Regions from separate parts of the uncultured Microbacterium sp. genome, predicted to be linked through region 1. Evidence: predicted binding sites of a transcription regulator. Region 1 holds the regulator's gene; each other region holds the start of a gene.
What was found. Region 1 encodes LexA, which represses DNA repair genes until DNA is damaged. Its sites were predicted from a motif close to TCGAACANNTGTTCGA; they were not measured.
Positions count from the first base shown of each region.

Region 2: ACFE6Z_RS15315 (DUF222 domain-containing protein) is a predicted target of LexA. The motif match lies at 7,907-7,922, and genes of this name have one in related genera.
Region 3: ACFE6Z_RS08540 (DUF222 domain-containing protein) is a predicted target of LexA. The motif match lies at 6,105-6,120, and genes of this name have one in related genera.

Region 1 covers NZ_CAXTJR010000002.1:350,341-360,377, reverse strand. Annotated here, with positions in the region: gene ACFE6Z_RS06880 (histidinol-phosphate transaminase) at 1-893, opposite strand, end outside; gene ACFE6Z_RS06875 (LysM peptidoglycan-binding domain-containing protein) at 940-1,332, opposite strand; gene lexA (transcriptional repressor LexA) at 1,599-2,291, shown strand; gene ACFE6Z_RS06865 (hypothetical protein) at 2,372-3,973, shown strand; gene ACFE6Z_RS06860 (prolyl oligopeptidase family serine peptidase) at 4,351-6,279, shown strand; gene hflX (GTPase HflX) at 6,309-7,895, opposite strand; gene ACFE6Z_RS06850 (class I SAM-dependent methyltransferase) at 8,034-8,681, shown strand; gene dapF (diaminopimelate epimerase) at 8,720-9,577, opposite strand; gene ACFE6Z_RS06840 (GNAT family acetyltransferase) at 9,713-10,037, opposite strand, start outside.
Region 2 covers NZ_CAXTJR010000013.1:21,162-31,198, forward strand. Annotated here, with positions in the region: gene ACFE6Z_RS15290 (alpha/beta hydrolase) at 1-381, shown strand, start outside; gene ACFE6Z_RS15295 (ABC-F family ATP-binding cassette domain-containing protein) at 584-2,272, shown strand; gene ACFE6Z_RS15300 (ATP-dependent helicase) at 2,342-6,946, shown strand; gene ACFE6Z_RS15305 (hypothetical protein) at 6,910-7,107, shown strand; gene ACFE6Z_RS15310 (DNA-formamidopyrimidine glycosylase family protein) at 7,100-7,873, shown strand; gene ACFE6Z_RS15315 (DUF222 domain-containing protein) at 8,059-9,516, shown strand; gene ACFE6Z_RS15320 (DEAD/DEAH box helicase family protein) at 9,534-10,037, opposite strand, start outside.
Region 3 covers NZ_CAXTJR010000003.1:312,621-322,657, reverse strand. Annotated here, with positions in the region: gene ACFE6Z_RS08570 (hypothetical protein) at 1-632, opposite strand, end outside; gene ACFE6Z_RS08565 (DUF4407 domain-containing protein) at 725-2,164, shown strand; gene rlmN (23S rRNA (adenine(2503)-C(2))-methyltransferase RlmN) at 2,239-3,495, shown strand; gene ACFE6Z_RS08555 (aldo/keto reductase family oxidoreductase) at 3,526-4,458, shown strand; gene ACFE6Z_RS08550 (aldo/keto reductase family protein) at 4,506-5,519, shown strand; gene ACFE6Z_RS08545 (NUDIX domain-containing protein) at 5,526-6,002, shown strand; gene ACFE6Z_RS08540 (DUF222 domain-containing protein) at 6,155-7,510, shown strand; gene ACFE6Z_RS08535 (GbsR/MarR family transcriptional regulator) at 7,544-8,020, opposite strand; gene ACFE6Z_RS08530 (ABC transporter permease) at 8,026-9,645, opposite strand; gene ACFE6Z_RS08525 (ATP-binding cassette domain-containing protein) at 9,642-10,037, opposite strand, start outside.

The DNA of each region.
Region 1 (10,037 bases):
GGCTCGTAGTCGAGCGCTTCGAGGGTCGCCGAGATGCGGTCGCGCTGACCGACGATCTCATCGACCATCCCGAGCATGGTCGGGGCGTGGCGGAGCGCCGCGGTGGCCGCCGCCTGCGTGAGGGCGCTCAGGTGGTACGGCAGCCGGACCAGACGCAGGGCGTCGATCACGGCAGGATCGGCGGCGAGGTAGCCGACGCGGGCGCCGGCGAAGGCGAAGGCCTTGCTCATCGTGCGAGAAACGACGAGCCGTTCTCGGCCGGGCAGCAGTGTGAGCGCGGAGGGCTCGTCGCGGGGCGCGAACTCGTGGTAGGCCTCGTCGACGATCACGACGCCGTCGGTCGCGTCGTACACGGCCTCGATCACGTCGATGCCGAGCGGAGTGCCGGTCGGGTTGTTCGGCGCGCAGAGGAAGACCACGTCGGGGGCGGCATCGGCTACCTGGGATGCCGCGTCCTCCGCGTCGAGCGTGAAGTCGTGCCCGCGCGTGCCACCGAACCACTGCGCGCCCGTTCCGCGGCTGATCAACGGGTACATCGAATAGGTGGGCGCGAACCCGAAGGCCGTGCGGCCCGGGCCGCCGAAGGCCTGCAGCAGGTGCTGGAGCACTTCGTTCGAGCCGTTGCCCGCCCAGATGTTCTCGCGGCTGAGGCCGTGGCCCAGGTAGTTCGCGAAGCCGTGGCGCAGCTCGGTGAACTCGCGATCGGGATAGCGGTTCACGCCGTGCAGCGCCTGGGCCACAGCATCCATGATGTCGTCCGCGACGTCTTGCGGAATCGGATGCGTGTTCTCGTTGACGTTCAGCGCGACCGGCAGTGCGACCTGCGGAGCACCGTAGGGCACGAGCCCGCGGAGGTCGTCACGGATCGGGAGGTCTTCGAGGCGCGCGTTCACCCGTCCAATGGTACGGCCGCGGCGGAACGACGCCGGGTGCCGGCGGTCAGTGCGAGCCGCCGTATTCGCCGGGGACTGCGAGCTTCTGCCCGGTCGACACGGTCGCGCTGTCGAGTGCATTGAGCCGCATGATCGCATCGACGACGTCGCGGGGGTCAGCGCTCGGCGCCACCTTCTCCGCGATCGACCACAGCGACTGGCCGGAGACGACGGTCACCGTCTGGAATGAGTCAGCGGGCAGCCCGGCGTCGCGCGAAGCGAGCGCCGCGCCGCCGCCGAGGATCGCGAGCGACAGAGCGATGACGGCCGGAATCGCCGCGAGGAGGGCGAGGAGGCGACGACCGCGCACCGTCAGACGCAACCGGGTGGCGGACGAAGCTGCCGAGACGGTGCGGGTACGGGAGCGCCGCATCGGGCGGCCGATGGCGATCGCGGTCATGATTCCTCCTGAGTGGACGAGAGATTCGTATTCGACGTCGCGGCGGACGTAGGGCCTACGGATATCTATTCCGAAGCTATCTTCGATGGGCTATGCTGTCAACAGCGAAACAGGATGGGTATTCCTCGAACACGACACGCGCGCAAGGTGCGGGCGGATTTGATGGGATGCGGATACGGTTTCGATAGCAACACCCCACCACGAGCCTCCGACATTCGAAGACGGATGCCAGACCGAAGCCGGTGGAGAGAGACAGGAGCACGATCATGACCGAGGCGACGACGCCCGCCAGCGGGCGTGAAAGGCCGCAGACCCGCCGGCGCAAGAGTCTCAGCGACAAGCAGCTCGCGATCCTTGAGGTCATCCAGCGGTCGATCGCCCGGCACGGCTATCCGCCGAGCATGCGCGAGATCGGCGACGCGGTCGACCTGAAGTCGCTGTCGAGCGTCACTCATCAGCTGAATCAGCTGGAGCTGAGCGGGTACCTGCGTCGCGACCCGGGTAAGACGCGGGCCATGGAGGTGCTCATCGATCTGCCGGGCATGTCGACCGAGAACCCGGCCGACTCGGCCCCGATGGTCGGCGACGCCGCGATGGTCCCCCTGGTCGGCCGCATCGCCGCCGGGGTGCCGATCATGGCGGATCAGCACGTCGAGGAGATCTTCCCGTTGCCGCGGCAGCTGGTCGGCAAGGGCGAGCTGTTCATGCTCAAGGTGTCGGGCGAGTCGATGATCGACGCGGCGATCTGCGACGGTGACTGGGTCGTGATCCGCGCGCAGAACACGGCGGACAACGGCGACATCGTCGCAGCGATGCTCGACGGCGATGCCACCGTGAAGACCTTCCGTCAGCGCGACGGTCACACCTGGCTGCTCCCGCGCAACTCGGCGTTCGAGCCGATCCTCGGCGATGACGCGACCGTGCTCGGCAAGGTCGTCGCGGTCCTGCGCGCGGTCTGATCGCCCCGTCGGTCATCCGCACAGGGTGAATTCGCCGCCGTCGGCTTTCCGCGTCCGCCGATCGAGGCTATAAGGGTGGAATGACCCTTGCCGACTCTGCCTCCTCATCCAGCGATACCGACGAGCTTCGCGCCCGCCTGGACCGCCTCGAAGCGGAGAATGCACGGTTGCGCGCATCCGCCGAAGATGTGGCGATCGCGCCCTCGCGCAGGCGCCGCGGAACGTGGCGCGCGTTCCTATCCGCCGTGTGCATCGTGCTGGCGACGGTCCTCGTTCCGGTCTCGGTCGTCACCGCATGGGCGCGAACCCAGCTGGTGGACGAGACCACGTTCGTCGCGACCTTCGCCCCCCTGGTCGACGATCCCGCGGTGCAGTCGCTCATCGTCGACCAGACGACGGATGCGATCAACTCGTCGGTCGACTTCGCCGGCATCACGAATGACCTCTTCGACGGCATCGAGGGTCTCGGTCTGCCGCCGCGCGCCTCGGCAGCCGTTGACCTCCTGCGCGAGCCCGCTGTGCAGGGGCTCAACAGCCTGGTGACGACGACCGTCACCAGAGTGGTGGCATCGGATGCCTTCGCCAGCGTGTGGCAAGGAGCTTTGACCGCCAGCCACCGCGGCTTCGTCGCGGCGGCGACCGGAGGGACGTCGGGCGGTGCGGTGACCATCAGCGACACCGGCCAGATCGGGCTCCAACTCGGGCCCATCATCGATGCGGTCAAGCAGCGCCTCGTCGACCAGGGCGTCGGATTCGCCTCCGCGATCCCGACCATCAATCGCACCATCGTGATCGCCCAGAGCGACTCGCTCGCGACGATCAGCGTCGTGTACGGCCTCGCCGTCACCGTCGGGTTCTGGCTGCCCTTCGTGGCGCTCGCCTTCTTCCTCGCCGGCATCCTGATCGCTCGCCGTCGCAGCACCGCCCTTCTCGGCACCGGAGTGGGGATCGCCATCGGTGGAACCACACTGGCCGCCGGATTCGTCATCGGCGGGAGCGTGCTCGCGCTGTCCGCACCGAAGCTCGGCGTCTCGAGCATCGCGCTCACCGCGATCTACGACCAGATCATCGGGGCCGCCCAGCAGACCGCTGTCGTCGTCGCCGTGATCGGGGTCGTGATCGCGGTGCTCGCCTGGGTGGGCGGCCGATGGCGGGGCGCGCAGGCGACGCGGCGAGCCGTCGGGGCGGTCAACCAGAGCATCCGCACGTTCCTGGCGGCGCGGGGAGTCGACACGGGGCGATTCGGGTCGTGGATGTTCGCGCAGCACGTCTTGGTGCGGGTCGTGCTGGCGGTGCTTCTGGTGGGGTGGCTGGTGCTGCTGCGCCCGCTCGGCGCGGGCGACATCACGCTGGTGCTCGTGGTGGGCCTACTCGTTTGGTGGCTGACGGAGCTTGTGCAGAAACGCCCCGGCGAAGGAGCGGGAGCCGGGGCAGCCGATGCTGTCACCCTCGCTGACGAGGCGCTCGATGCCGAGCTCGTCGTCGCCGGCGCTCGGGCCTCAGCAGTCGGAGGCACTGCCGTCCTCGCGCCGCACGGGGTCGATCAGACTGCGGACACCGCGGTGATCGATCCTGACGCCGTGACCGAGGTGGTCGAACCGGTCGACGCCGACGCCGTGACCGAGGAGGGCACCGGTGCGACGGGCAAGCGCCCGCCGCGCCCCCGCACCCCTCAGCGTTGACCTCTATGCCAGCCAGCTAGCGGACATGAGCGCGGATGCCTGCCAGCTGGCGGACATGAACGCGGATGCCGGTGGCCCCGGCCTTCGCGTGTCCAGAAGCAGGTCGGTGTCGGGGCGCATGTCTGCCAGCTGGCGGACACGAACGCGGATGCCGGTGGCCCCGGCCTTCGCGTGTCCAGAAGTTGGTCGGTGTCGGGGCGCATGTCTGCCAGCTGGCGGACACGGCCGCCCGCACCTCGACCCGGACCGGCACCGAGGGGTCGTAGAGAGAGGAACCTACTGCCGGCGCGAGGCGGTCCCGGTCACATCGCCGAGGCGGTCGAGGCGGTCGGCCCGCGCCGCCTGCAGGATGCGCACACGCCGAATACGGTGGAGGCATGACCGAGCAGCTCCCGTACGGATCCTGGCCCTCTCCCCTCACGGCGGAGGCGGTCGCGTCGGCCTCACCCCGGATCGAGGGCGCCCGATACGTCGGCGACGAGATCTGGTGGGGCGAGACGATCCCCTCGGAAGGAGGCAGGACGGCCGTACGCCGGCGCACGACGCACGGCGATGTGGAAGATGTGCTGCCCGCGCCCCGCAGCGCCCGCTCGCGTGTCCACGAGTACGGCGGCGGCGCGTGGACGGCCGCGGACGACGGCCGGCTCTTCTTCGTCGAGAAGGCTGACCAGCGCGTGTGGCTGCGCGAACCCGACGGCAGCACGAGGGCGTTGACACCCCAGGCGGGCGACACCCGGTTCGGTGGTCTCTCGTGGCAGCAGGATCGACTGCTGGCCGTCCGCGAGGCGCACGAAGGCACCGCCGTGCCCCGGCGCGACATTGTGCAGATCGGCGTAGACGAGACCGCCGATACCGCCGAAGTCGTCTCGGTCGTCTCAGGCAGCGATTTCCTCGCGCAGCCCGCTCTGTCGCCGGATGGCGAGAAGCTCGCGTGGATCGCGTGGGATCACCCGCACATGCCGTGGGATAGGGCGCAGCTCCGTGTCGGCGCGCTCGCGAACGGCAGGGTCGACGAGTGGACCGTCGTCGCGGGAGCGGACTCCTCCGCTCTGCTGCCGGTGTGGACGGCGGAGGATCACCTGCTCTACGCCGACGATCCGACCGGCCGCTGGAACCTCTGGCAGACGGAAGTGCCGGCCGACGGTGACCGGGCGGAGCCCCGCCAGATCGAGAGCGCCGACGCCGACACCGGCGGACCCCTCTGGGTCCTCGGCGCCCGATGGTTCGCGCACCTCGACGACGGTCGCATCGTGGCTGTGCGCACCCAGGGATCGGACGACCTCGTGGTGATCGAACCGGACGGCGCGGTCTGGCTCCTGGCGGTCCCGCCGTCCGCCAACCTCACGGTGGAAGACGTGCGGGGCACGCGCGTGCTGATCGCCGGCGCCGGGGTCGAGTCCCCGCCGGGGCTCTGGGAGGTCGACCTCGACCGGCCCACCGAGATCTCGCTCGTCCGCGGCGGCGAGTCACCGTGGGGAGCGGAATGGATGCCGCAGCCTCGGGCCCTGTCCACCCCCGGCCCGCGCGGGCCGGTGCACGCGTTCGCCTTTCCGCCGACCAATCCGGGCGTAAAAGGGACCGACGGTGAGCTCCCGCCCTACATCGTCTTCGTGCACGGTGGCCCTACTTCGCACGTCGGCGGCGCAGCATCCGACCGCATCGCATTCTTCACGAGCCGCGGAATCGGCGTGCTCGACGTCAATTACGGGGGCTCGAGCGGCTACGGGCGGGAGTATCGCGAGCGCCTGCGCGGCCAGTGGGGCATCGTCGACGTCGAAGACGTCGCCGCGGCGGCACGCGGGCTTGCGGCGGAAGGATTCGCCGACCCGGAGCGCATCGCGATCGACGGGGGCTCGGCGGGTGGGTGGACGGTGCTGTCCGCGGTCGCGAACACCGACGTGTTCGCCGCCGGCATCTCGCGCTACGGGGTGAGCGACGCCCGCGCCCTTGCGGCCGACACCCACGACTTCGAGGCGCGCTACCTCGACGGGCTCATCGGCCCGCTGCCGGAGGCCGAGGCGATCTACATCGAGCGGTCGCCGCTCACCCACCCCGAGCGCTTCACGGTGCCGCTGCTCATCCTGCAGGGTGCCGACGACGCGGTCGTCCCGCCGGCGCAGTCCGAGAGCATCCGCGATGCGCTGGCCGCCCGCGGCGTGCCCCACGCGTACGTCCTGTACGAGGGCGAGGGCCACGGCTTCCGCCGCGCCGAGACGCTGGTGCACGCGTACGAGACGCAGCTGGCCTTCCTCGGGGCAGTCCTCGGATTCGAGCCGGACGACGTGCCGCCGCTCGTGCTCGACTGACGCCGACTCGCCTGACGCAGAAGGAGCGCTCAGGCCGCGAATGGCGCCAGTTCGGCGGCGAGGCGCTCCGACACGTAGGCGTGCAGGGCCGTGCCGCCCTCTTCGTGCGACTGCGACACGATGTGGCCCGACTCGTGGACCAGCGACACGAGGTCGCCGCGACCATACGGGACGAGCGCGCGGACCTCGACGGCCGGGAGCGGGAGCGCCGCCTCGACGGCCGCACGCAGCTCGTCGATGCCTTCCCCGCTGCGTGACGACGCGAACAGCGCCTTGGGCTCGAGGCCTCTGAGCACCATCCGCGTGTCGTCGTCGACCAGGTCGGCCTTGTTGAAGACGACCAGTTCGGGGATGCTGCGCGCACCGACATCGCCCATCACATCGCGCACGGTCTGCAGCTGGGCTGCCGGGTCGGGGTGCGCGGCATCGACGACGTGGACGATGACGTCGGCATCCGCGACCTCTTCGAGGGTGGAGCGGAACGCCTCGACCAGCTGGTGCGGGAGGTTGCGCACGAACCCGACGGTGTCTGTCAGCGTGTAGACACGGCCGTCGGATGCCTCGGTGCGGCGCACCGTGGCGTCCAGAGTGGCGAACAGGGCGTTCTCCACGAGCACTCCGGCGCTCGTCAGGCGATTGAGCAGGCTCGACTTGCCGGCGTTGGTGTACCCCGCGATCGCGACCGAGGGAATCGTGTTGCGCTTGCGCTCGGCGCGCTTGGCGTCGCGCGCCGGACCGAAGTCGCGGATCTGTCGCCTCAGGATCGCCATCTTGGTGCGGATGCGTCGACGATCCAGCTCGATCTTCGTCTCACCGGGACCACGCGAGCCCATACCTGCACCGCCGGCGCCGACCTGGCCACCGGCCTGGCGGCTCATCGAGTCGCCCCAGCCGCGCAGGCGCGGGAGCAGGTACTCGAGCTGCGCGAGCTCGACCTGAGCCTTGCCCTCGCGGCTCTTCGCGTGCTGGCTGAAGATGTCGAGGATCACGGTGGTGCGGTCGATGACCTTCACCTTCACGACGTCTTCGAGGGCGCGACGCTGGCTCGGGGCAAGCTCCGTGTCGGCGATGACGGTGTCGGCGCCGAGCGCCGCCACGAGGTCTTTGAGCTCCTGCGCCTTGCCGCGGCCGAGGTACGTGGCGGGGTCGGGGTGAGGACGGCGCTGGAGCACGCCGTCGAGCACGACGGCGCCGGCGGTCTCGGCCAGGGCGGCGAGTTCGCGGAGCGAATTCTCGGCGTCCGTCTGCTCACCCTGGGGGTGCACGCCGACGAGGATGACGTTCTCGAGCCGCAGCCGCCGGTACTCGACCTCGGTGACGTCTTCGAGCTCGGTCGAGAGCCCGGGAACCCGACGCAGAGCCGCCCGCTCCTCACGATCCCACTGATCGCCGTCGGTCGACGAACCCAGCGTGGTCGACTCGTCCTGGAGCGCCTGGGCAGAGCTCCGGCCGCCGCTCTCACCGCGATCCGAGAACGTGCTGACCCGCGCACCGGAGTGCGCGTCCGCGCGCGCCAACACGCGGTCGACGGCGTCGATCGGAGTGTCGGACAGTGCGTCGGTCGGCGTCGCGGCGACGTCTCCTGCGGCGTTCGTCGGGGTGGTCGTGTCGGTCATGTGTTCCTTCGTCTGGTACTTCGTCGGTGTGTGCCGTGATAGCTCGAGTGCTGCGTTCGAGTCGGGATGCTACGTCCGGCGAAGCACCCGCCACTCTAGCCTCCCCCGCCGACGCGCTCCTCCGCTACGCTCGCTCCCATGGGGAGCGACCACTACTTCAGTGCGTCGCCGGCAAGTCCGGAGAATCTGCGTCGCATTCGAGTCTCGATCGGCGGTCACGATGTCGAGGTGACGACGGCCGGCGGCGTCTTCAGCCCTGACCATATCGACGCGGGGACCGCAGTCCTGCTCGCCAACACTCCCCCACCGCCGCCCGGGGGCCATCTGCTGGACCTCGGATGCGGCTGGGGACCCATCGCCCTCTCGCTGGCGGTCGCCTCACCGCACGCGACAGTGTGGGCGATCGATGTCAACGAACGTGCGCTGGACCTCGTGCGCCGCAACTGCGCAGCGCTCGGCCTCACCAACGTCAACGCCGTCCTGCCCGATGATGTTCCCGACGACGTGGCCTTCCGGACCATCCGTTCGAATCCTCCGATCCGCGTCGGCAAGAACGAATTGCACGGGCTGCTCGAACGCTGGATCCCTCGCCTGGACGAGCGCAGTGACGCGTGGCTCGTTGTGCAGCGCAACCTCGGGTCGGACTCGTTGCAGCGCTGGCTCGCAGCATCCTTCCCACACAGCTTCAGCGTGCACCGCACGGCCACGGGTCGCGGCTTCCGGGTGCTCAAGGTGCGTCGCCACGGGTCGCCGACCACAGAGCCGCTGAGTACGATCTCGTCTTAGACCCTTCCGGTGGGGTACGGGCACCCGCCGGTATCGGCTCAGGCGAGCGCGACCTCGCCGGAGTAGACCAGTGTCGCGGGTCCTGAGAGCAGCACGTGCCCGTCGATCATCCGCACGCCCAGCTCGCCGCCCGGCACCGAGACGGCCCAACGATCGGGCGCCGCATGGCCCGCCCAGTGCCGCACCGCGAGGGCGGCTGCCGCGACGCCGGTGCCGCAGCTCAGGGTTTCGCCGACGCCGCGCTCGAACACCCGCATGCGGATCGCGCCGACTCCGTGCCGCACGAGGGGGTCGCTCGGCACGACGAACTCGATGTTCGCGCCGTGGGGCGGAATCGGGTCGAGTACGGGCTGCACAGTGAGATCCAGCCCATCCAGCTCGTCCTCGGAGGGCAGGGCTACCACGACGTGCGGATTGCCGAGGTCGATGCCGGCACCCGGCCGGGCCACGGCGAGGCCGCGAGCGCGGACCAGGACGTCGTCGGGCGCCACCGTCCACGGCCCCAGGTCGACTTCGAATCCGAGGTCGCTCCGGGTGAGCGTCTTGACGCCTGCGCGGGTGCCGACGGCGAGCGGCGCCCCGTCATCCAGCGACGCCAGTCCGCGATCGACGAGATAGCGGACGAAGACCCGGATGCCGTTGCCGCACATCTCCGCCGCTGACCCGTCGGCGTTGCGGTAGTCCATGAACCACTCGGCGTCGGGCGTGTTCGCACCTTCGGCGATCCGCGCGGAGCGCACCACACGGAGGATGCCGTCCGCACCGATGCCGAAGCGACGGTCGCAGAGGGCCGCGACCTGATCGTCGCTGAGGGTGAGTTCGCCGTCCGGATCCGCGACGATGACGAAGTCGTTGCCGGTCCCGTGGCCCTTCGTGAAGGCGATGGTCTGCGGCATCCCCTCAGTCTACGGGCGCACCGGAGTCAGCCGCGGGGGCTCTTCTCGGTCGCGCGCGCTGCGCAACTTCGGAGATCGGCGCCGCGTCGGGCCTCCCCGCCGCGATCTCACCGACGCACTGCAGATCTCCGAAGATCAATCGGCGATGAGGCGCTTACCGGTAGTGGTCGTGTCGAAGCGCTCGTACCCGAGGCGGTCGTAGAAGCCCAGCACGTGCTCGTTGTCTGGCCGGACCATGAGCTGGACCTTGGGGCACCCCAGCTCGAGCAGCAGCTCCTCGACCGCCGCGACCAGGTCACGCGCGATCCCCTGCCCGCGCCGCTCGGGAGCGGAGGCGAGGTAATAGATCCATCCGCGATGCCCGTCGTAACCGCCCATGATGCTGCCCACGACGTCTTCGCCGTCCACCGCCACGAGGAACAGCTCGGGTTGCACGGTGAGCTTGCGCTGGATGTCGAGG
Region 2 (10,037 bases), on a different contig from region 1:
GCGATCGGTCTGCTCGGGTTCTCGCAGGGCGCCGCCGTCGCGATCCAGGCGCTGCGGTTGCAGCCCGAGCGGTTCTCATTCGTCGTGAACCTCAGCGGCTACGCGACGCCCGGCGCGCTGCCTCGCGATGCCGAGCTGGCGAAGCTCGAGCCTCCCGTGTTCTGGGGTCGCGGCACCCGCGACGACGTCATCCCCGAGGCACTCGTCGCCCACACGACGGAGTGGCTGCCCCAGCACGCCGACCTGAGCGGGCGGGTGTATCACGGGCTCACGCACAGCGTGTCCGAGCCCGAACTCGACGATGTGCGCGCGTTTCTCGAGAAGCAGCTCGAAGACCACGGTGCTGCTGCCGACTCGGCTCCGCCCACCTCGATCCGCTGACCGTCGGCCCCTCATGGCGGCCGATCGGAGCATCCGCTAAACTGGCCGTCCCGCGTCCCCGACGACTGGATGATCCGGTGAGAATGATCGACGCTTCCGCGCTCGCATCCGCGCGCTGATCGTCGACGCTCACCTTCCTTGCTGAGCTCCGCCCGTTTCCGGGCGCTCGGCGTCAGTGCACCCTCATTCCTCAGGGAGCACCATGCCCATCAGCTCTTCCCCCTCGCTCGTCTTCGACCATGTCTGGCTCGACTGGCCCGACGGCACCTCCGCGCTGACCGATGTGTCCGGCGCGATCGGACGCGGCCGCACCGGCCTCGTCGGCCGCAACGGCTCGGGCAAATCGACGCTGCTGCGCCTCGCCGCGGGTGAGCTCGCCCCGACGCGCGGTCACGTCACCCGTAGCGCGGAGGTCGCCTACCTGCCGCAGCAGCTCACCCTCGACATCGGCAGACCCGTCGCCGAGCTGCTCGGCGTGGCAACCACGCTCCATGCGCTCCGCGCGATCGAGGCAGGAGACGTCGCCCAGCGGCACTTCGACGCCGTCGGGTCCGACTGGGACGTCGAGGCGCGCGCGCACGTCGCCCTGGCCGAAGCCGGCCTACCAGCGGACGCGCTGGATCGCCGCGTCGGGCAGCTCTCCGGCGGCGAGGCGATCCTGGCCGCGGTAGCCGGCATCCGTCTCCGCGGTGCGCCGATCACCCTCCTCGACGAGCCGACCAACAACCTCGACCGCGACGCCCGCGCGCGCCTCGGCGAGATGGTGCGGGGGTGGCGCGGAGCGCTGATCGTCGTCAGTCACGACCTCGCGCTGCTCGAGCTCATGGACGACACCGCCGAGCTGTACGGCAGCGAGCTGTCGGTGTTCGGCGGTCCGTACTCGCAGTGGCGCGCATGGCTCGATGCCGAGCAGGTCTCCGCGCGGCAGGCCGAGAAGGCCGCGGCCCAGATCGTCCGGCGCGAGAAGCGCGACCGCATCCAAGCCGAGACCACGCTCGCGCACCGCGCGGCGACCGGGCGCAAAGCGCAGTTCGAGAAGCGGGTGCCGGGCATCATCGCGGGGGGCCGGAAGATGGCCGCCGAGGTGTCGGCGGGGAGGCTCCGCGCCGAGGTGCGCGAGAAGGAGGGTGCGGCGCGGGCGGCCCTGGATGCTGCAGAACGGCGCGTCCGCGACGACGAGGTCGTGCGGATCGACCTGCCCGACCCCGCTGTTCCACCAGGCCGACGGATCGCCGAGATCGGCGACGGTCACCACACCTGGATCGTGCGCGGCCCCGAGCGGGTAGCTCTCGTGGGGCGCAATGGCGTCGGGAAGACGACGCTGCTCGAGCGGCTCGTGGAGTCTGCGTGCCATAACTCCTCCCCCAGCGGAAGCCCAGCCACGGGCGGGCCCCTGATCACGCCACCGTCGAGCGACGCGGCCGCACGGAGGAGGAGTTGTGACACACCGGCCGCGACTCATGCGACCGCCCGCACCGACCGGATCGGCTACCTGCCGCAGCGCATGGACGGTATGGATGACGCGGCCTCCGTGCTCGAGACGGTCATCGCCGGAGCACCCTCCGTGCCGGTAGCCGAGCTGCGCAACCGGCTCGCGCGGTTTCTGATCCGCGGCGACGCGGTGGAACGGCCGATCGGCAGCCTATCGGGCGGCGAGCGCTTCCGGGTGGCGCTGGCACGCCTGCTGCTGGCCGACCCGCCGCCGCAGCTGCTCGTGCTCGACGAACCGACGAACAACCTCGACATCGACACGGTCGACGGGGTCATCGATGCGCTTGCCGCCTACCGGGGTGCCGTGCTCGTGGTCAGCCACGACGATGCGTTCCTCGAGCGGATCGGACTCGATCTGCGCCTCGAGCTCGATGCCGACGGCTCACTGCGCGAGGTCTGAGGCCGACGCCACGCGAGCCGAGGAACGCAACCCCGCCCCGATGTCGCACGCAGCGACGAAGATGGTCGGATGAGCGATGTGCTCGAGCGCTTCGGTCCTGCGACCCGGGACTGGTTCCGTGGCGCCTTCTCGGCCCCAACGAGCGCCCAGATCGGCGCATGGGACGCGATCTCGCACGGCAAGCACGCGCTCGTGGTCGCTCCCACCGGCTCGGGCAAGACGCTGTCGGCTTTCCTCTGGGCGATCGACCGCATCTTCCGCGAGAAGGCGGTGGTGCCGGATGCTGGGGCCACCGCTGCCCCGAAGCGCACGCGCGGCGCGCCCAGGCCCGAGAAGATCCCCGCCACCCGCATCCTCTACATCTCACCCTTGAAGGCGCTCGGCGTCGACGTCGAGCGCAACCTCCGCTCGCCGCTGGTCGGCATCGGCCAGTCGGCGCGGAGACTCGGGATCCGCGTGCCCGAGGTGACGGTCGGGGTGCGCTCGGGCGACACGACGTCGGCCGACCGCCGCAAGCTCGTGAGCGAGCCTCCCGACATCCTCATCACGACACCCGAGTCGCTGTACCTGATGCTCACGAGCCAGGCAGGCGAGACTCTGCGCGAAGTGCACACCGTGATCGTCGACGAGGTGCACGCCGTGGCCGCCACCAAGCGCGGGGCGCATCTCGCCCTGAGTCTGGAACGCCTCGACGCGCTGCGGCGCGAGCAGGATGCACAACCGGCGCAGCGGATCGGCCTGTCGGCCACGGTGCGCCCCATCGACGAGGTGGCCCGGTTCCTCGGAGGTTCGGCGCCCGTCGAGATCGTCGCTCCCCGGGCGACGAAGGCGTTCGACCTGAAGGTCATCGTGCCGGTCGACGACATGCTCAACCCGCCGCCTCCGCCCGGGTCAGCGGAGGAACAAGCAGACGACTCGTCGGGCGAGTGGTTCCAGGGCGACACCCGGCTGCGTCCGGAGAGCACCGAGATGACCGGCTCGGTCTGGCCGCACGTCGAAGAGGCGATCGTCGATCGCATCGTGCAGCACCGCTCGACGATCGTGTTCTGCAACTCGCGGCGACTGGCCGAGCGGCTCACCGGCCGCCTCAACGAGATCTACTCCGAGCGAATGGGCATGGACGCACCGGGGCCGAAGGCGATCCCCGCCGCGATGATGGCGCAGGCGGGCATCAGCTCAGGCGCCGACCCTGTGCTCGCGAAGGCGCACCACGGCTCCGTTTCGAAAGAGCAGCGGGCCCTCGTCGAGGAAGAGCTGAAATCCGGCATCCTGCGCTGCGTGGTGGCGACGAGCAGCCTCGAGCTCGGCATCGACATGGGGGCGGTCGATCTCGTCATCCAGGTCGAGGCGCCGCCGAGCGCAGCATCCGGTCTCCAGCGTGTCGGCCGCGCCGGCCATCAGGTCGGTGAGGTGAGCCGGGCTGCGCTGTTCCCCAAGCACCGCAGCGACGTGCTGCACACGGCGATCGTGACCGAGCGGATGCTGGCGGGCCAGATCGAATCGATCGCGGTGCCGCAGAATCCGCTCGACATTCTCGCCCAGCAGACCGTCGCGGCCTGCGCGCTCGGGGCGATCGAGGTCGAGGACTGGTACGAGACCGTCAAGCGCAGCGCGCCCTTCCGGACGCTGCCGCGCTCGGCGTTTGAGGCGACGCTCGATCTGCTGGCGGGCCGGTATCCGTCCGACGAGTTCGCCGAGCTGCGCCCGAGACTCGTGTGGGATCGGGATGCCGGAACCCTGACCGGAAGGCCGGGCGCCCAGCGCATCGCGGTCACCAGTGGCGGGACGATCCCCGATCGTGGCCTGTTCGGCGTGTTCGTCGCGGGTGAGTCGCAGAACGCGCGGGTGGGCGAACTCGACGAGGAGATGGTCTACGAGTCGCGCGTCAACGATGTGTTCACACTCGGGACGACCAGCTGGCGGATCGTGGAGATCACGCACGACCGGGTGAACGTTCTGCCCGCTTATGGCCAGCCCGGCAAGGTGCCCTTCTGGCACGGCGACGGCCTCGGGCGTCCGGCTGAGCTCGGCGAGGCACTGGGCAAGTTCTCGAGGGACATCTCGACGGCCACGCCCGAGAAGGCCCAGGCACGCCTGAGCGAGGCCGGCCTCGACGAACGCGCGTCGGCGAACCTGCTGGCGTATCTCTCCGAGCAGCGTGAGGCCACCGGCACCCTGCCCACCGACAAGAGCCTCACCGTCGAGCTCGGGCACGACGAGGTCGGCGACTGGCGCGTGATCTTGCATTCCCCGTACGGCATGAAGGTTCATGCTCCGTGGGCGCTGGCCGTGAACGCGCGCATCCGCGAGCGTCTCGGGGTCGAGGGGTCGGCGGTCGCGAGCGACGACGGCATCATCGCGAGGGTTCCGGATGCCACGGCCGAGCCCCCCGGCGCCGAGCTGTTCGTCTTCGATCCCGACGAGCTCGAGCAGATCGTCATCGACGAGGTGGGCGGATCGGCGCTGTTCGCGTCGCGGTTCCGGGAGTGCGCGGCGCGGGCTCTGCTGCTGCCGCGATTCAACCCCAACCGGCGGAGCCCCCTTTGGCAGCAGCGGCAGCGCTCCGCGCAGCTGCTGGAGGTGGCGCGCCGGCATCCGACGTTCCCGATCATCCTCGAGACGCTTCGCGAAGTGCTGCAGGACGTCTACGACCTGCCGTCGCTGGTGCGGATCACTCGCGGCATCGGCGACCGTCGCATCCGACTGATCGAGACGACGACATCCCAGCCCTCGCCGTTCGCCCGTGACCTCCTGTTCGGATATGTCGGCGCGTTCATGTACGAGGGCGACTCGCCGCTCGCCGAGCGCCGGGCTGCCGCGCTGTCGGTCGACCCGTCGCTTCTGTCCGAGCTGCTCGGCAAAGTCGAGATGCGCGAGCTGCTCGACCCCGAGATCATCGCCCAGTTCGAGCGCGAGGCGCAGCGGCTCGACCCCGAGCGCCGGGCGCGTGGCGTCGAGGGCGTCGCCGATCTGCTGCGGGTGCTCGGTCCGCTGGACGCGGCCGAGGTCGCTGCCCGCCTGGAGGACGACGACCACCCGGTCGCTGACCCGGACCCGGCCGCCGCATCCGCCCATCTCGCCGCCCTCATCGATGCCCGCCGCGCGATCCCGGTGACGATCGCCGGGGTTGCGCGCGTCGCCGCGATCGAAGACGCGGGGCGACTGCGTGATGCGCTCGGTGCGGCGCTGCCGGTCGGCATTCCGAACGCGTTCCTCGAGCCCTACCCCGATCCGCTCGGCGATCTGGTGGCGCGCTTCGCGCGCACGCACGGACCGTTCACCGCCGACGCTTTCGCCGCGCGGTTCGGCGTCGGCGTCGCGGTCGCGCGCCACACCCTGCAGCGGCTCGAGGGCGCCGGCCGGGTGACGAGCGGGTTCTTCCTGCCCGACCCGTCGGCCGGCGCCTCGACAGGCTCCGCGAGCTCGGGGCAGGACGCGGAGTGGTGCGACACCGAGGTACTCCGCCGATTGCGGATGCGGTCGCTCGCGGCCATCCGCGGAAGCGTCGAGCCCGTCCCGCCCGAGGCGTTCGCCCGCTTCCTGCCCGTGTGGCAGCACGTGACGCGGCCGCTGGAGGGCATCGACGGGGTGGCGGCGGTCGTCGAACAGCTGGCTGGTGTCGCGATCCCCGCGAGCGCCTGGGAATCGCTGATCCTCCCCGCGCGCGTCGCCGACTACTCCCCCGCCATGCTCGACGAGCTCACCGCCACGGGCGAAGTGGTGTGGTCGGGCCATGGGTCGCTGCCGGGTCGTGACGGGTGGATCGCTCTGCACCCGTCGGATGCAGCATCCCTCACCCTGCCCGCTCCGGATGACGAGATCGTGCCCGCGTCGCTCGAGGCACGAGTGCTGGAGGCCCTCGCCGGCGGCGGCGCCTACTTCGCGAGCCAGCTGCGCGCGCTGACCGAGGCGGACAACGAGCAGTCGGTGATCGAGGCCCTGTGGAGCCTCACCTGGTCGGGTCGCGTCACCAACGACACGTTCGCCCCCATCCGAACGCTGCTCGGTGGAGGCGCCCAGACCCACCGCGTGGCCCGGAAGGCGCCGCGAGCGCGGATGTATCGAGGAACCACGCTCGCCCGACCGGCCGCTCCGCCGCGCCCGCCGGCGCTCGGCGGTCGGTGGTCGCTGCTGCCGGCGCCCGAGCCCGACGCGACCGTGCGAGCGGCGGCGTCGGCCAGCCTCCTGCTCGACCGCTACGGCGTGATCACGCGCGGCTCGGTGCAGTCCGAGGGCGTGCCGGGCGGATTCGCCCAGGCGTACCGCGTGCTGGCCGGGTTTGAGCAGGCCGGGCACTGCCGCCGCGGATACGTCATCGAGAAGCTGGGGGCAGCGCAGTTCGCGGCATCCCAAACCGTCGACCGGTTGCGCGAGTTCGCCGGCCTGCCCGATCCCGCACCGCTGCGCACCGTCACGCTCGCCGCGACCGACCCGGCCAACCCGTACGGAGCCGCGCTGGCGTGCCGGCGCTCGAGGACGTCGGGCACCGACCGGGGCGCAAGGCCGGCGGTCTGGTCGTGCTCGTCGACGGAGCCCTCGCGCTCTACCTCGAGCGCGGCGGCAAGTCCGCGCTCGCGTTCACCGATACCGAGACGGTGCTCGCCGCCGCGACGCGCGATCTCGCCGCTACCGCGCGCGTGCGCGGGCTCGACACCCTCACGATCGAGCAGGTGAACGGGGTGTTCGTCTACGAGACGGCGATCGGACGGATGCTGCGCGATGCCGGCTTCGTCGAATCCCCGCGCGGGCTGACCCTGCGGCGCGGGGCTGCGCGAACCGCGACCAAGACCTCGGCGAGTGCCACCGACGTCACGGACGCCGCGAGCCGTGCCTGAGGGCGACACCGTCTGGCGCACTGCCCAGCGCCTGAACGAGGCACTCGCGGGTCGCGAAGTCGTGCGCTTCGACATCCGGGTGCCGGGCAGCGCCACCGCAGACCTGCGCGGCGAGACGGTGCGCGAGGTCGTGCCGCGCGGCAAGCATCTGCTCGAGCGGATCGGCGACTGGACATTGCACTCCCATCTGAAGATGGAGGGCGCGTGGCACGTGTACGCGCGGGGCGGGCGCTGGCGGGCGCCGGCCTTCCGGGCCCGCGCGATCGTCGGGACCGGCGCGCACGACACGGTCGGTTTCGATCTCGCGATGGTCGAGGTGCTGCCCACGAGCGACGAGGAACGGATCGTCGGACACCTAGGGCCCGATCCACTCGGCCCCGCCTGGGATCCGGCGGAGGCCGCGCGGAGGTTGGGCGCGGATGCGCGGCCGGTCCATGTGGCGCTGCTCGACCAACGCAACGTGGCCGGGTTCGGCAACGAGTACGCCAACGAGATCCTGTTCCTGCGAGGCATCCTTCCCCACCGCCCTGCGATCCAGACCGATGCCGCGGCCATCATCGATCTCGGGGCGCGCACGATCGTCGCCAACCGCGATCGCCAGGGTCGAACCTTCACCGGGGATGCTCGGGCGGGGCGCTCCACGTGGGTATACGGCCGCGAGGGCCGCCCGTGCCGGCGGTGCGGCACATCGATCCGCGCGGGGTCGCTCGGAGCGAGTGCGATCAGCGGGCGCAACGTCTTCTGGTGCCCGTCGTGCCAGCGGTGACCCTCGGTAGTTGAACAGCACTTCGCAGTCGGTTTAGACATTTATTCTATTTTCCTTTGCATAGACGTCACACAGCGTCGTCTATGTATGCTATATTTAGACGGAAGTCGCGCATCGTGCCCACTATCGCGCAGCATCCTGTGTCGCCACTCACCGTGGCGACACCGTGAAAGATGAGGACGTTCGTGGGGCACGAATCCGACACCGGCGACGCGCTGCGAGGCGTGTGGCGAGAGCTCGACGCTCTGGTCGACGAGGTCCAGCGCGCCAAGGCAGCTGTCGCCGCGGCTCAGGCGCATGAAGCGGAGTTGCTCGCGCGCGCTGTCGATCTCGTCGAGGCGCGCACCTGCGAGCGACGCAGCAAGGGGGTCAAGTTCGGGAACGATCTTCCCCTCCGCGAAGTGTCCGCCGAGCTCGGCGCAGCGATGCGCGTCGACGACCGCACGGTGCAGCGCCGGATCGACGATGCCCACACGCTCGTGACCCGATTCCCCGCGACTTTCGCTGCGTGGAGTGAGGGGCGCATCGACCGGCAGCACGCGACGACGATCGTCGACGAGGGCGTCATCCTCGTCGACGAGGAAGCGCGACGCGAATACGAGGGACTCGCGGTCGCGGTCGCGGAGGTCGAGACAGCCGGCCGCATGCGGGAGATCGTCCGGGTCATCGCCGCTCGCATCGATCCCGAGGCAGCAGCCGCGCGCTGCAAGGCCGCCCTGCGCGGTCGCGACGTGCGGGTCGTCGACCTCGATGACGGCATGGCGCGCCTGCTCGCGGATCTCCCTGCACCGTTGGCCCACGCGATCATGGATCGTGTGTCGCAGTTCTCGCACACCGTCGCCGACGCGGAGAAGCACGAGCGCGACGCGCGGGCAGCTGAACGCGCGGCCGCCGTCGCGGCCGTCGCCGACGATGCGGGCCAGGCGGGCCAGGCGGGCGATGCGGGCGAGGATGCTGCGGCCGCCGCCGAATCGGATGATCTGGGCCGCACGCTCGGCGAGATCCGCGCCGACGTCCTGGCAGACATACTGCTCACCTCGACTCCGATGGGTCATTTCGACGCCGCCGGCGACGCGATGACCGGCATCCGTGGCGAAGTGCACGTCACGATCCCGGTGACGACCGCTGCTGGCGTCGACGAAGAGCCGGCACTGCTGACGGGCTACGGTCCTGTCGATGCAGATCTGGTTCGTCAGCTGATGGCAGCCGCGCCCGGGTGGAACCGCGTGGTCATCGACGTACCGACCGGAGCCCCGATCGGCGTTGACCGCTACACCCCGTCTGCTGAGTTGCGCCGATTCCTGAACGTGCGGGACGAGCGGTGCCGGTATCCCGGCTGCACGATGAAGCCATGGCGGTGCGACGCGGATCACACCGTCGACGCGGCGCTCGGTGGCCCGACCTTCGCCGAGAATCTCGCGAACCTCTGCCGTCGACATCACGTTCTGAAGCACTCGTCCCCGTGGCAGGTGGAGCAGCTGGACGGTGGACGTCTGCAATGGACCAGCCCGACGGGTCGGGTGTACGTCGACGAGGTTCCGTCGACCCTGCGATTCATTCCCGGACCGGAATCGGTGCCGGTGCCGATACCTGGACCGGTGCCCGATGAACCCGCGCCCGATGGTGATCCGCCACCGTTCTGACCTTCGCGAATCGGGCTTCACACCTCGATGGCAACGACCGTGTCCCAGAGCCCGTAGTGCCGCAGTCCCTCGTGCGAGTCGATACCGGTATACGCCAGCGAGGCATCCTCGTACCGCCGGAACGCGAACACGGCTTGGTTCATATGCCCCGCGTTGAAGACGCCGAGTGAGACGAGAAGGTTGAAATCCTCGACCGTCAGCCCGGTGACGGCTCTGAACAGGTCGGGCTCGATCTTGGTGATGACGTCATAAAGGGTGTTCTCACGGAAGTCCGTCAGATACATGAACGCGGGAATGCGCGTCGCGAACTTGATGAGCTTCTCCTGGATCTGCTTCCGCTTGGACTTGTACTCCTTCTCCTCGGCCGTCAGCGTCTTCTTCTCCGCCGGGGTGATGTCATCGCCCTTGTCCTTCTTCGTCTTGCCCACGGACTCGCTCTTGTTGACAACGGTCTCGAAGATGCTCGCACCGAGCGCGCGGAAGCCCTCGATGTTCATCACCGCGTCCAACGCTGCCTGCGA
Region 3 (10,037 bases), on a different contig from region 1:
CGCGCCAGGGCGACGCACGGCCGTCCGTTCTGGCTCCGCGCGAGCCAGAGTTCCCACCCGTAGAAGGTGCCGAGGGGTGCCGACCAGCGGAGCCCCTCGGCGACGGGGAACGGCGGGGTGCCGCCCGCGACGGGCACGTCGAAGTAGTCGCCCGCTGATCCGCCGATCGGCACCGCGATCAGCAGTCGTGCCGCGGGATCGTCGGCGAACGGGCCCACGTCGTCGAAACGGGAGGCGCTGGGCGAGGGTGGCGGCACCACCTCCGCGAGCGACGGCCCCTCCGCGAGCGTCGGCGCCGACGGCGGCGTCGCGGTTGCCGCGAGCGCGGCGAGCACGATCGCCACGGCGGCCACCGCCGCCACGAGTGCGACGTGCCACGAGGGGTAGGCCACCTCGACGGCGGATGCAGCGGCCGCAGGCGCCGGCGTCCCTGCGGCAGGCGATGCGGCCGCGGGCTGTGCGGAATCGGGGCCGCGGTCGTGGACGGCACGGGCGAGGGATGCCGCGGCACCCGCGCGCAGCGCGTCTTCCAGCTCGATCAGCCGAGCGAGGGCGACGGGGTCATCGGTGATGTCGGCGTCCGGCGCGTACGCCCGCCGCCGCAGTCCGGCGAGCTCAGCTGCGTCCTCCACGCCGCCCACGCTAGCGGCGGCCCGGCTGACATGCACCGGGTTCACAAGGTCTCTGCATCTGATGCACAGGTGCCGTCTCCTACCCTGGCCCGATGTCGTATTCCGCCCACCGCCCCGGTCGCTTCGGCTCCGATGGAGCCATCGAGCTCACCGGTGACGACGAGGAGGAGCTCTACCTGAGCGACTTGAGGGATATCACCAACCCCGTCGAGGTCGTGCCTGAGGCGCCGATCGTACCTGAGCACGCCGTCGAGCCAGAGCCTGAGCGGGCACCCGTCCCGGACACCGAGCCCACTCGCCGCAGCGAGTCTCCGCGGAGGCGCCGGATGCCGGCATCCCGCCTGCTCGCCATCCTCGGCGGTGCTCGGGGCGCAGTCCTCGACGACGTGCCGTCCGAGACCTCGCGGTTCGTGCAGATGTTCTTCGTGCTCGCCGGAACCGCGGTCGTCTCGGCACTGTCGATGTTCTTCGCGCTGCTGACCGGCGTGCGCATCACCCCATGGGCCGCCGTGCCGATCGCGCTCGTGTGGGCGCTCATCATCTTCAACCTCGACCGCTTCCTCACCTCGACGATGCACTCGACCCGAAACGTCTGGAAGCTCATCGGGCTCGCGATCCCGCGTGTCATCATGGCCGCGCTGATCGGCATCGTCGTCGCCGAACCGCTCGTGCTGCAGGCGTTCCACAACGACATCGCGCGCGAAGTCACCTCGAGCAACGTCGTGCAGGCGCAGACCGATCAGGATGCTGTCACCACCGGGCCCGAGAAGCAGGCGCTGGATGCCGCGAGCGCCCGTGTCGCGGCGCTCGAGAACCAGGCGGCGACCGGAATCGTGGCCGGCACCTCGCCGACGTCGGCGGAATCCGCCTCCGCGCAGCAGACCGTCGACCAGCTCACCCAGCAGCTCGCCGACCAGCAGAAGGTCATCGACCAGTCGCGTGCGCTGTACCAGTGCGAGCTGACGGGTCAGGGCGCGGGCACCGTGCCCGGCTGCACCGGTGTCGTCGGCGACGGCGCGAGCTCGGATGCCGCACAGGCCCAGCTCGCCCAGGCGCAGAGTTCGTACGACGCGCTCGCGGTCCAGCTGCAGCAGGCGCAGACGGCGCTGGCCGCCGCCAACTCTGCGAGCACCGACGCCGCTGCCACCTCGGCGGCGCAGAACACGCAGCAGGCGAACGACGAGCTGCCGGCAGCCCGCCAGCAGTACGACGCCGCGCTGGCCGCCTACAACAACCGTGCCGCGGAAGTCGCCGGCGGCAACGCCGAAGCCGTCGGACTCCTCAGTCAGATGGGCGCCCTCGAGCGCCTGTCGGCGCGCGAGCCGTCACTGTTGTGGGCGCACTGGCTGATCGCCGCGCTGTTCTTCATGATCGAATTGCTCCCCGTGCTGGTGAAGGTGCTGACCAGCTACGGCGATCCCACCGTCTACGAGCGCGCCGAAGCGATGCACCACCAGGTCGACCTCGACCGCGTCTCGGCCCGTACGTGGCGGGAGCGCGCGGCGATCGCGACGGAGAAGACCGCCGTCTGACAGCCAGCGAGACCTCTACCCCAAGGGAAGCCACGGCCAGACATCACGCAGGCGCGTCCTCTACCCTTGAGGGCATGGCCCAGACCCCTGACTCTTCCTCGCCGCGCGCCGAGCGCCTCGGCGCGGTGCGTCAGGTGCGCCCCGCGACGGAGGGGTGGAGCCAGAAGAAGGATGCCGAGGGCCGGCCGCTGCTGCAGTTCGCGAGCCCCAAGCGGGGGAAGCCGCCGATGCATCTGGCCGATCTGAACCCCGCCGAGCGCACTGCGCGCCTCAAGGATCTCGGCCTGCCGGGCTTTCGCGCCAAGCAGCTCGAGACCCACTACTTCACGCACTACACGAGTGACCCCGCGCACATGACAGACCTACCGGCCGCGGGGCGGGAAGAGCTGGTCGCGGGGCTCCTCCCGCCGTTGCTCACCGAGGTCCGCCGCCTCGAGACCGATCGCGGTGACACGATCAAGTTCCTCTGGAAGCTGCACGACGGCGCGCTCGTCGAGTCCGTGCTGATGCGCTACCCGGGTCGCATCACACTGTGCGTCTCGTCGCAGGCCGGGTGCGGCATGAACTGCCCGTTCTGCGCGACCGGCCAGGCGGGCCTGACCCGCAACATGTCGGCGGCCGAGATCGTCGATCAGATCGTCCGCGCCAACCGTCTTATCGCCGACGGAGGTCTCGGCGGCAAGAAGCGCGACGATCACTCCGCGGAACGCGTCAGCAACATCGTCTTCATGGGCATGGGCGAGCCCCTGGCCAACTACGCCCGCGTGATGCAGGCCGTGCGCGTGATGACCGACAAGCAGCACGGGCTCGGCATGAGCGCCCGCGGCATCACCGTCTCGACGGTGGGGCTCGTGCCGGCGATCCACAAGCTCGCCGCCGAGCAGATCCCGGTGACCTTCGCCCTCTCGCTGCATGCCCCTGACGACCTGCTGCGCGACGAGCTGATCCCCGTCAACTCGCGCTGGAAGGTCGACGAGGCACTGGATGCTGCGCGCGCGTACTTCGACGCCACCGGCCGCCGGGTCTCGATAGAGTACGCCCTGATCAAGGACATGAACGACCACGGCTGGCGCGCCGACCTGCTCGCCGACAAGCTGAACGCCCGCGGCCGTGGCTGGGTGCACGTCAACCCGATCCCGTTGAACCCGACGCCCGGCTCGATCTGGACAGCATCCGAGCGCGACGTGACCGAAGAGTTCGTCCGGCGCCTGAACGCCGCCGGCGTCCCGACCACTCTCCGCGACACTCGCGGCAAAGAGATCGACGGTGCGTGCGGACAGCTGGCGACGACGGAAGACGACGAGCGCGCCGCCGAGGCGATGCCCGTCTGAGCATCGGACATCGTCCGTAGGCTGGCACGCATGAAGAGAATCTCGCTCGGCGAGGCCGAGGCTCCTAACGTCGTCCTCGGTCTGATGCGCATCGCGGACAAGACCGACGATGAGATCCGCACGCTCATCGGCACGGCGCGTGACGCGGGCATCGACTTCTTCGATCACGCGGCGATCTATGGCGACAGGCTGCACGGGTGCGAGGCGCGCTTCGCCGAGGCGATGCAGCTGAGTGCGTCCGAGCGCGACGAGATCACGCTCCAGACCAAGGCCGGCATCGTCGGCGAAGGCGGACCGTACTTCGACTTCTCGTACGAGCACCTCATCGGATCGGTCGAGGGGTCGCTCCGTGCCCTGCAGACCGACTACATCGACATCCTGCTCCTGCATCGGCCTGACGCGCTCGTCGAGCCCGACGAGGTGGCCCGCGCGTTCGACGAGCTCGAGGCGGCCGGCAAGGTCCGTGCTTTCGGCGTCTCGAACCACACGCCCCGGCAGATCGACGTGCTCAAGACCTCGGTATCTCAGGCGCTGATCGCCAACCAGCTCCAGCTGTCGATCACGCACGCCCCGATCATCGCGCAGGGCGTGGCGGGCAACATGGCGGGTGTCGACCAGTCGGTGACGCTCGACGGCGGCGGCATCCTCGATTACTGCCGAGTGAACGGCATCACCGTGCAGGCGTGGTCGCCCTTCCAGAGCGGCTTTTTCACCGGGACGTTCCTCGGCTCGGATGACTACCCCGAGCTGAACGCGGTTATCGACCGACTGGCAGCGAAGTACGACGTGCCGGCGATCGCGATCGCCACGGCATGGATCACCCGCCATCCCGCCGGCATTCAGGTCGTGCTCGGTACGACGACCCCCCAGCGTGTAGCCGACGCGGCGCTCGGTTCCGACATCCCCTTCACGAGGGCCGAGTGGTACGAACTGTTCCGCTCCGCCGGGTACCGCGTGCCCTGATCCGTCAAGGGGCGCCGCGGGTTTCGAGGCACGGCTAGCGTTGGTACATGGTCAACTATCGCTTTCTCGGCAACAGTGGTTTCAAGGTCTCGGAGATCACGTACGGCAACTGGATCACGCACGCCTCGCAGGTGGAGAACGACGCCGCGATCAAGACGGTGCACAAGGCGCTCGATCTGGGCATCACCACATTCGACACGGCCGATGCGTACGCCAACACCGGCGCGGAGTCGGTGCTCGGCGAGGCGCTGAAGGGTCAGCGCCGCGAATCGCTCGAGATCTTCACGAAGGTCTACTGGCCGACCGGGCCCCTGGGTCCCAACGACACCGGCCTCAGCCGCAAGCACATCCTCGACTCGATCAACGGATCGCTCAAGAGACTCGGCACCGACTACGTCGACCTCTACCAGGCGCACCGCTTCGACTACGAGACCCCGCTGGAGGAGACCTTCCACGCCTTCGCCGACATCGTGCGGCAGGGCAAGGTGCTCTACATCGGCGTCTCGGAGTGGACGGCCGAGCAGCTGCGCGAGGGTCACGCGCTCGCCACGAAGCTCGGCATCCAGCTCATCTCCAACCAGCCGCAGTACTCCGCACTGTGGCGGGTGATCGAGGGCAAGGTCGTGCCCGCGAGCGAGGAACTCGGCATCTCTCAGATCGTGTGGTCGCCGATGGCGCAGGGTGTGCTGAGCGGCAAGTACCTGCCGGGTCAGCCGCTGCCAGAGGGATCCCGCGCGACCGACGAGAAGAGCGGCGCTGAATTCATCAAGCGCTTCCTCAACGACGATGTCCTGACGGCGGTGCAGAAGCTCAAGCCGATCGCCCAGGAGGCGGGGCTCACGCTGCCGCAGCTCGCGATCGCCTGGGTTCTGCAGAACCCGAACGTGTCGGCGGCGCTCGTCGGCGCATCCCGCCCCGAGCAGCTCGAAGACTCGGTCAAGGCGTCGGGCGTAACGCTGGATGAGGGCACCATGGCCGCGATCGAGACCGCGCTGGCGGGGGTCGCCGTCACCGATGCCGACGCGACGTACGAGACGTCGCCGAAGAAGCGCGTGGTCTGAGCCAGGATGCCCGTGACCAGCGCCGGCATTCTGCTGTACCGGCTCCAGAGCGAACCCCAAGTGCTGATCGCCCACATGGGCGGCCCGTACTGGACGAACAAGGATGCCGGCGCCTGGTCGATCCCCAAGGGCGAGTACGTCGAGGCTGAAGAGGCGGCGTGGGATGCTGCGTACCGCGAGTTCCAGGAAGAGCTCGGGGTCAGAGCCCCCGACGTGCCGTACGCCGAGCTCGGCACCTTCACCTACGCGTCGGGCAAGCGGATCGTCGTGTTCGTCGCGGACGGGGCTGGATTCGAGGCATCCGGATTCACCTTCGGAGAGTTCGAGCTGGAATGGCCCCCGCGATCGGGGCGGACCGCATCGTTCCCCGAGGTCGACCGCGCGGAATGGGTGGGACTGGATGCTGCACGCGAGCGCCTCGTGAAGGGCCAGCGTGCCGTGATCGACGCGCTCGAAACGCAGCTGGGTGAGGCTGGGGCGTGATCCCGCACCTCCTCCATAGCAGATAGCTACGACATTCGATGAGCGAGACTATTGACCCCTTGGAACGGTAGTCCCGGAAAAACAATGTAAATCTGCTTAAAATCGAATAGAAATACTAGACTTGCTTGGCAGTGATGAGATAGAGTTGACGTATGAACGATCCTCTCGTCGCCCTCGAAGAAGCGGTCGCGTGTGTGCGTTCCGCGTGGGCGGGTGGGTCAGAGCAGATGCCGGGTGCCGATGTTCTGGGGCGCGTGAAGCTGCTTGCCGTCAACGAAGCGCTCGGTGCTGCCCGTCGTCACCTCGACGCGGTCCACGCGCGGGTCGCGGCCGAGATCGCGCGCGAGTCGAGGCCGGAATTGGGCGGTGACGGGCTGGCGAAGAGGGCTGGATTCCGCACCCCCGCCACCCTCATCGCTGCGACAGTCGGCACATCCACAGGTGACGCCGCACGTTTGGTCGCCGTCGGCGAGGCCACGGCGCCTCGCATGACTCTTACCGGTCAGACCGCCCCGGCTCGCCATCCCTTCGTGGCCGAGGCGCTGACCGCCAGCCGCATCGGCGTGCACGCCGCAGCGGCGATCGTGTCTCTGCTCGACCGCATCGGGCCTCGCGTCGCCGCTGCGGAGCTCGACCGCGCGGAGCAGCTGCTGACCGAACAGGCGGCAGGACTCGCCACCGATCAGCTCGCGAAGGTTCTGCTACGGGCCGAAGCGCATCTCGACCCCGACGGAGCCGAACCACGCGAGGATGAGCTGCGCACACATCGCGGGCTGATGTTCCGCGAAGACCGAACCGGGGCGCTCGTCATCGAGGGGCGGTTCGATCCCGAGAGTGGCGCTCCAGTGAAGGCAGCGATCGAGAGCCTCGTGACCGGCGCGATCAGGCGTCGTGCCCCGGGTGACTCCGACATCGACTCCCGCACCATTGCACAGCTCCAGGCGGACGCGCTCACCGACATCTGCCGCCACGCCCTGGGCTGCGGCGAGACTTCGCTGCCGCTGGCCACGACTACCGTCGTCGTGCGCATCGACCTCGAAGATCTCGAGACGGGGCGCGGTTTCGGCACGATCGACGGTATCGCTCAGCCCGTCAGCGCCGGTACCGTACGGCGGATGGCGGCCTCCGGCAACATCATCGCCTGCGTGCTCGGAGGAGACAGCGAAATACTCGACTGGGGTCGAGCGAAGCGTCTGTTCACGCCCGCACAGCGGCTCGCGCTCGTCGAACGGGATGGTGGGTGTGCGTTCTGCGGGCTCCCGCCGGGATTCACTGAAGGTCATCACATCAGATGGTGGGAGCGAGATGCCGGCCCCACCGATCTGGACAACGGAATCTTGCTCTGCACCCGTTGCCACCATCGCATCCATTCCGACGGCTGGGAGATTCGGATCGAAGGAACGGGTATCCAGGCGAGGGTATGGTTCCATCCGCCGGCTTGGCTGGACCCCGCTCGAACTCCGCGACTCGGCGGACGAGCGCGCTTCACCTACGGACTCGCCAGCTGACACCCCGCCGGGGCAGGTCTATGCCATCGCGGGTCAGGCAGTGGTCGAGGAACGACCCCGCTGGGCCTCCCACTCGTCGACGAGCTGCGGCATCCGCGCCGACATGAACCGGAAGAACGCGGCCATATCGGCTGCGCGGGCCCGAGCATCCGCGTCCCCCTCCTGCTCGTCGCCGATGCGCTCGATGAAGTCGGCCAGTCGGCCATACAGCGGAGCATTGCTGGTCATCGCGCCGTACCAGACGTCGTGCGCGAGCGCGTAGCGGTCGCGGCGATCGCCCGGCCGTGAGATCCGGTGCACCATCTGGAGGGTCAGCAGGTACCGCACCGCGCCCGATACGGCCGCGGCACTCACGCCGAGCCGATCGGCGAGCTCGGCGGCGGTGTAGCCGCCCGACGGCGCGGCGATCAGCGCCATGAGTGCGCGAGCCGGCATGCGCGGCATCCCGGCCGTCGTCATCATCGCGGCCGCCTGCTCGGCCGGCTCGATCCCTCGGTGCGCGTCGGTCATAAGGGCTACCCTGCCGGAGCCAGTTCGCGGCGACGCATGAGGGCGAGGGATGCCGCGGCCCCCGCGACGGCGATCGCCACGAGCCAGCCGAGACCACGCAGGTCGATGCCGCCTGCGACCACCTGAGGGGTGACCGCGATCGGGGCGATGTCGACCAGCCAGGTCGGGAAGCCGAAGAGCGGACCGAAGAGTCCGACGATCGTCGCGATCGCGACCAGCCCCCAGCCCACGGCGATCGTCGCCCGCGGCGCGAGCACGAAGACGAGGGCCGTGAGCACGAGGAAGACGGATGCGGCAACCGCCTGTCCGCCGCCGACGACAGCCACGTCCTGCATGAGCGCCCAATCGCCGCCCCGCGACGCGATTCCGAGCGCTGCGCCCGCTGCCGCAGCGGCCACCACCACGACGATGCCGATGATCCCGACGATGAGATAGTCGCCGAGCCAGCGCACCCGCCCGATCGGTGTGGACAGCAGCGGCTCGGCCGTGCCGGCCACTTCCTCCTGACGGGCGCGGCTGATGATCTGCACCGCCCAGCAGGCGGCGAGCACTCCGAGCAGGACGAAGAAGATCGACACCGTCGCTCGCGCCAGGTCGGTGCTGCCGCCCATCGCGGTGAGGATCTGGTCGACGGCCGGATTATCGGCGCTGATCGAGTCGACGACCGACGCGAGCGAGGTCGAGAGCATTCCCGTGAGGAGTCCCCCGATCGCCCATCCGACCAGAGCGCCCGCGGTCAGCCGCCACACCAGCGCGGTCGGCGAGCGGAGGGATCGCGTCGCGTCGGCGCGGCCGCGCCGTTCGGCGATGAAACTCTGATCGAGGTCGCGCACCGACTGGAGGGCCAGCGCCACCGCGACCAGCACAGCACCGGCCACCAGGCACAGCACGATCGGCCACGGGTTGTCGTCGGCGTACGGCCGGACGTTCTCACCCCACCCGAACGGCGAGAGCCACGTGAGCCACGAGCTCTCCATGCGCTGCAGATCGGCGCTCGGTGTGCCGGCGGCGTTGCCGATCCCGCTGAACAGGAACGTCACGAGAACGACCCACACCGCGAGCGAGTTCGCCCCGCGCGAGGTGCGCATGAGCTGCCCGGCCACCAGGCCCACTCCGAGGAACGTGACGCCCACCGCGCCGACGGCGAGACCCGACAGGACCGCCCCCTGCGACCCCGCGCCGGTGCCGAGCAGCGCGAGGATGGTGAGGCCGGCGAGCACGGCGTTCGCGATGAGCCCGTGCACGATCGTCGCGACGAGGGGGGTGATGCGGCCCGCCGGTGTCGCGGCCACGAGCTCCGTGCGGCCGAGCTCCTCATCCATGCGGGTGTGGCGCACCGCGAGGAAAGTGCTCATCAGCGCGGCGAGGAAGGCGAGCCAGGGGAAGATCAGGAACAGCATGAATGCACCCTGATCTGCGCCCGAGGGCAGGCCCCGGAAGAGCAGGATCACCGGGTTGGCGATGACCGTGGCCAAGAGCGCCGCGCGATCCTGCTCGGTGCCGTACGACTGCGCGACCCCGACGTAGGCGAGGTAGGCGAGCAGGGCCGTGCCGATCGTCCACAACAGCAGCTGCCGCCAGTCGCGCCGGACGCGCTGACCGAGGAGCGTACGCACTGCACTCATCGTGAGACTTCTTCGCCATAGTGCCGGAGGAACAGCTCTTCGAGCGAAGGCGGCTCGATGCGCAGCCCCTCGACGTTCCGGCGGGAAAGCTCGGGGAGCACGGAAGCCACGTTGTCGCTGTCGATCGTGAACTTGGCGCGCCCCTCCTCGACGGTGAGGTCGTGCGCGTCGGGGATGCCGGCGGCCGCCGATGCATCCGTCGCCACGAACGAGACCTCGGTGCGGGTGAGGTGCCGCAGCTCCGCCAGCGTGCCCGTCTCGACGATCTTTCCCGCGCGGATGATCGACACCCGATCACACAGCTGCTCGACCTCGGAGAGGATGTGGCTGGACAGCAGGACGGTGGCCCCGGCATCCCGCACCCGGGCGATCTCGCGACGGAACATCACCTC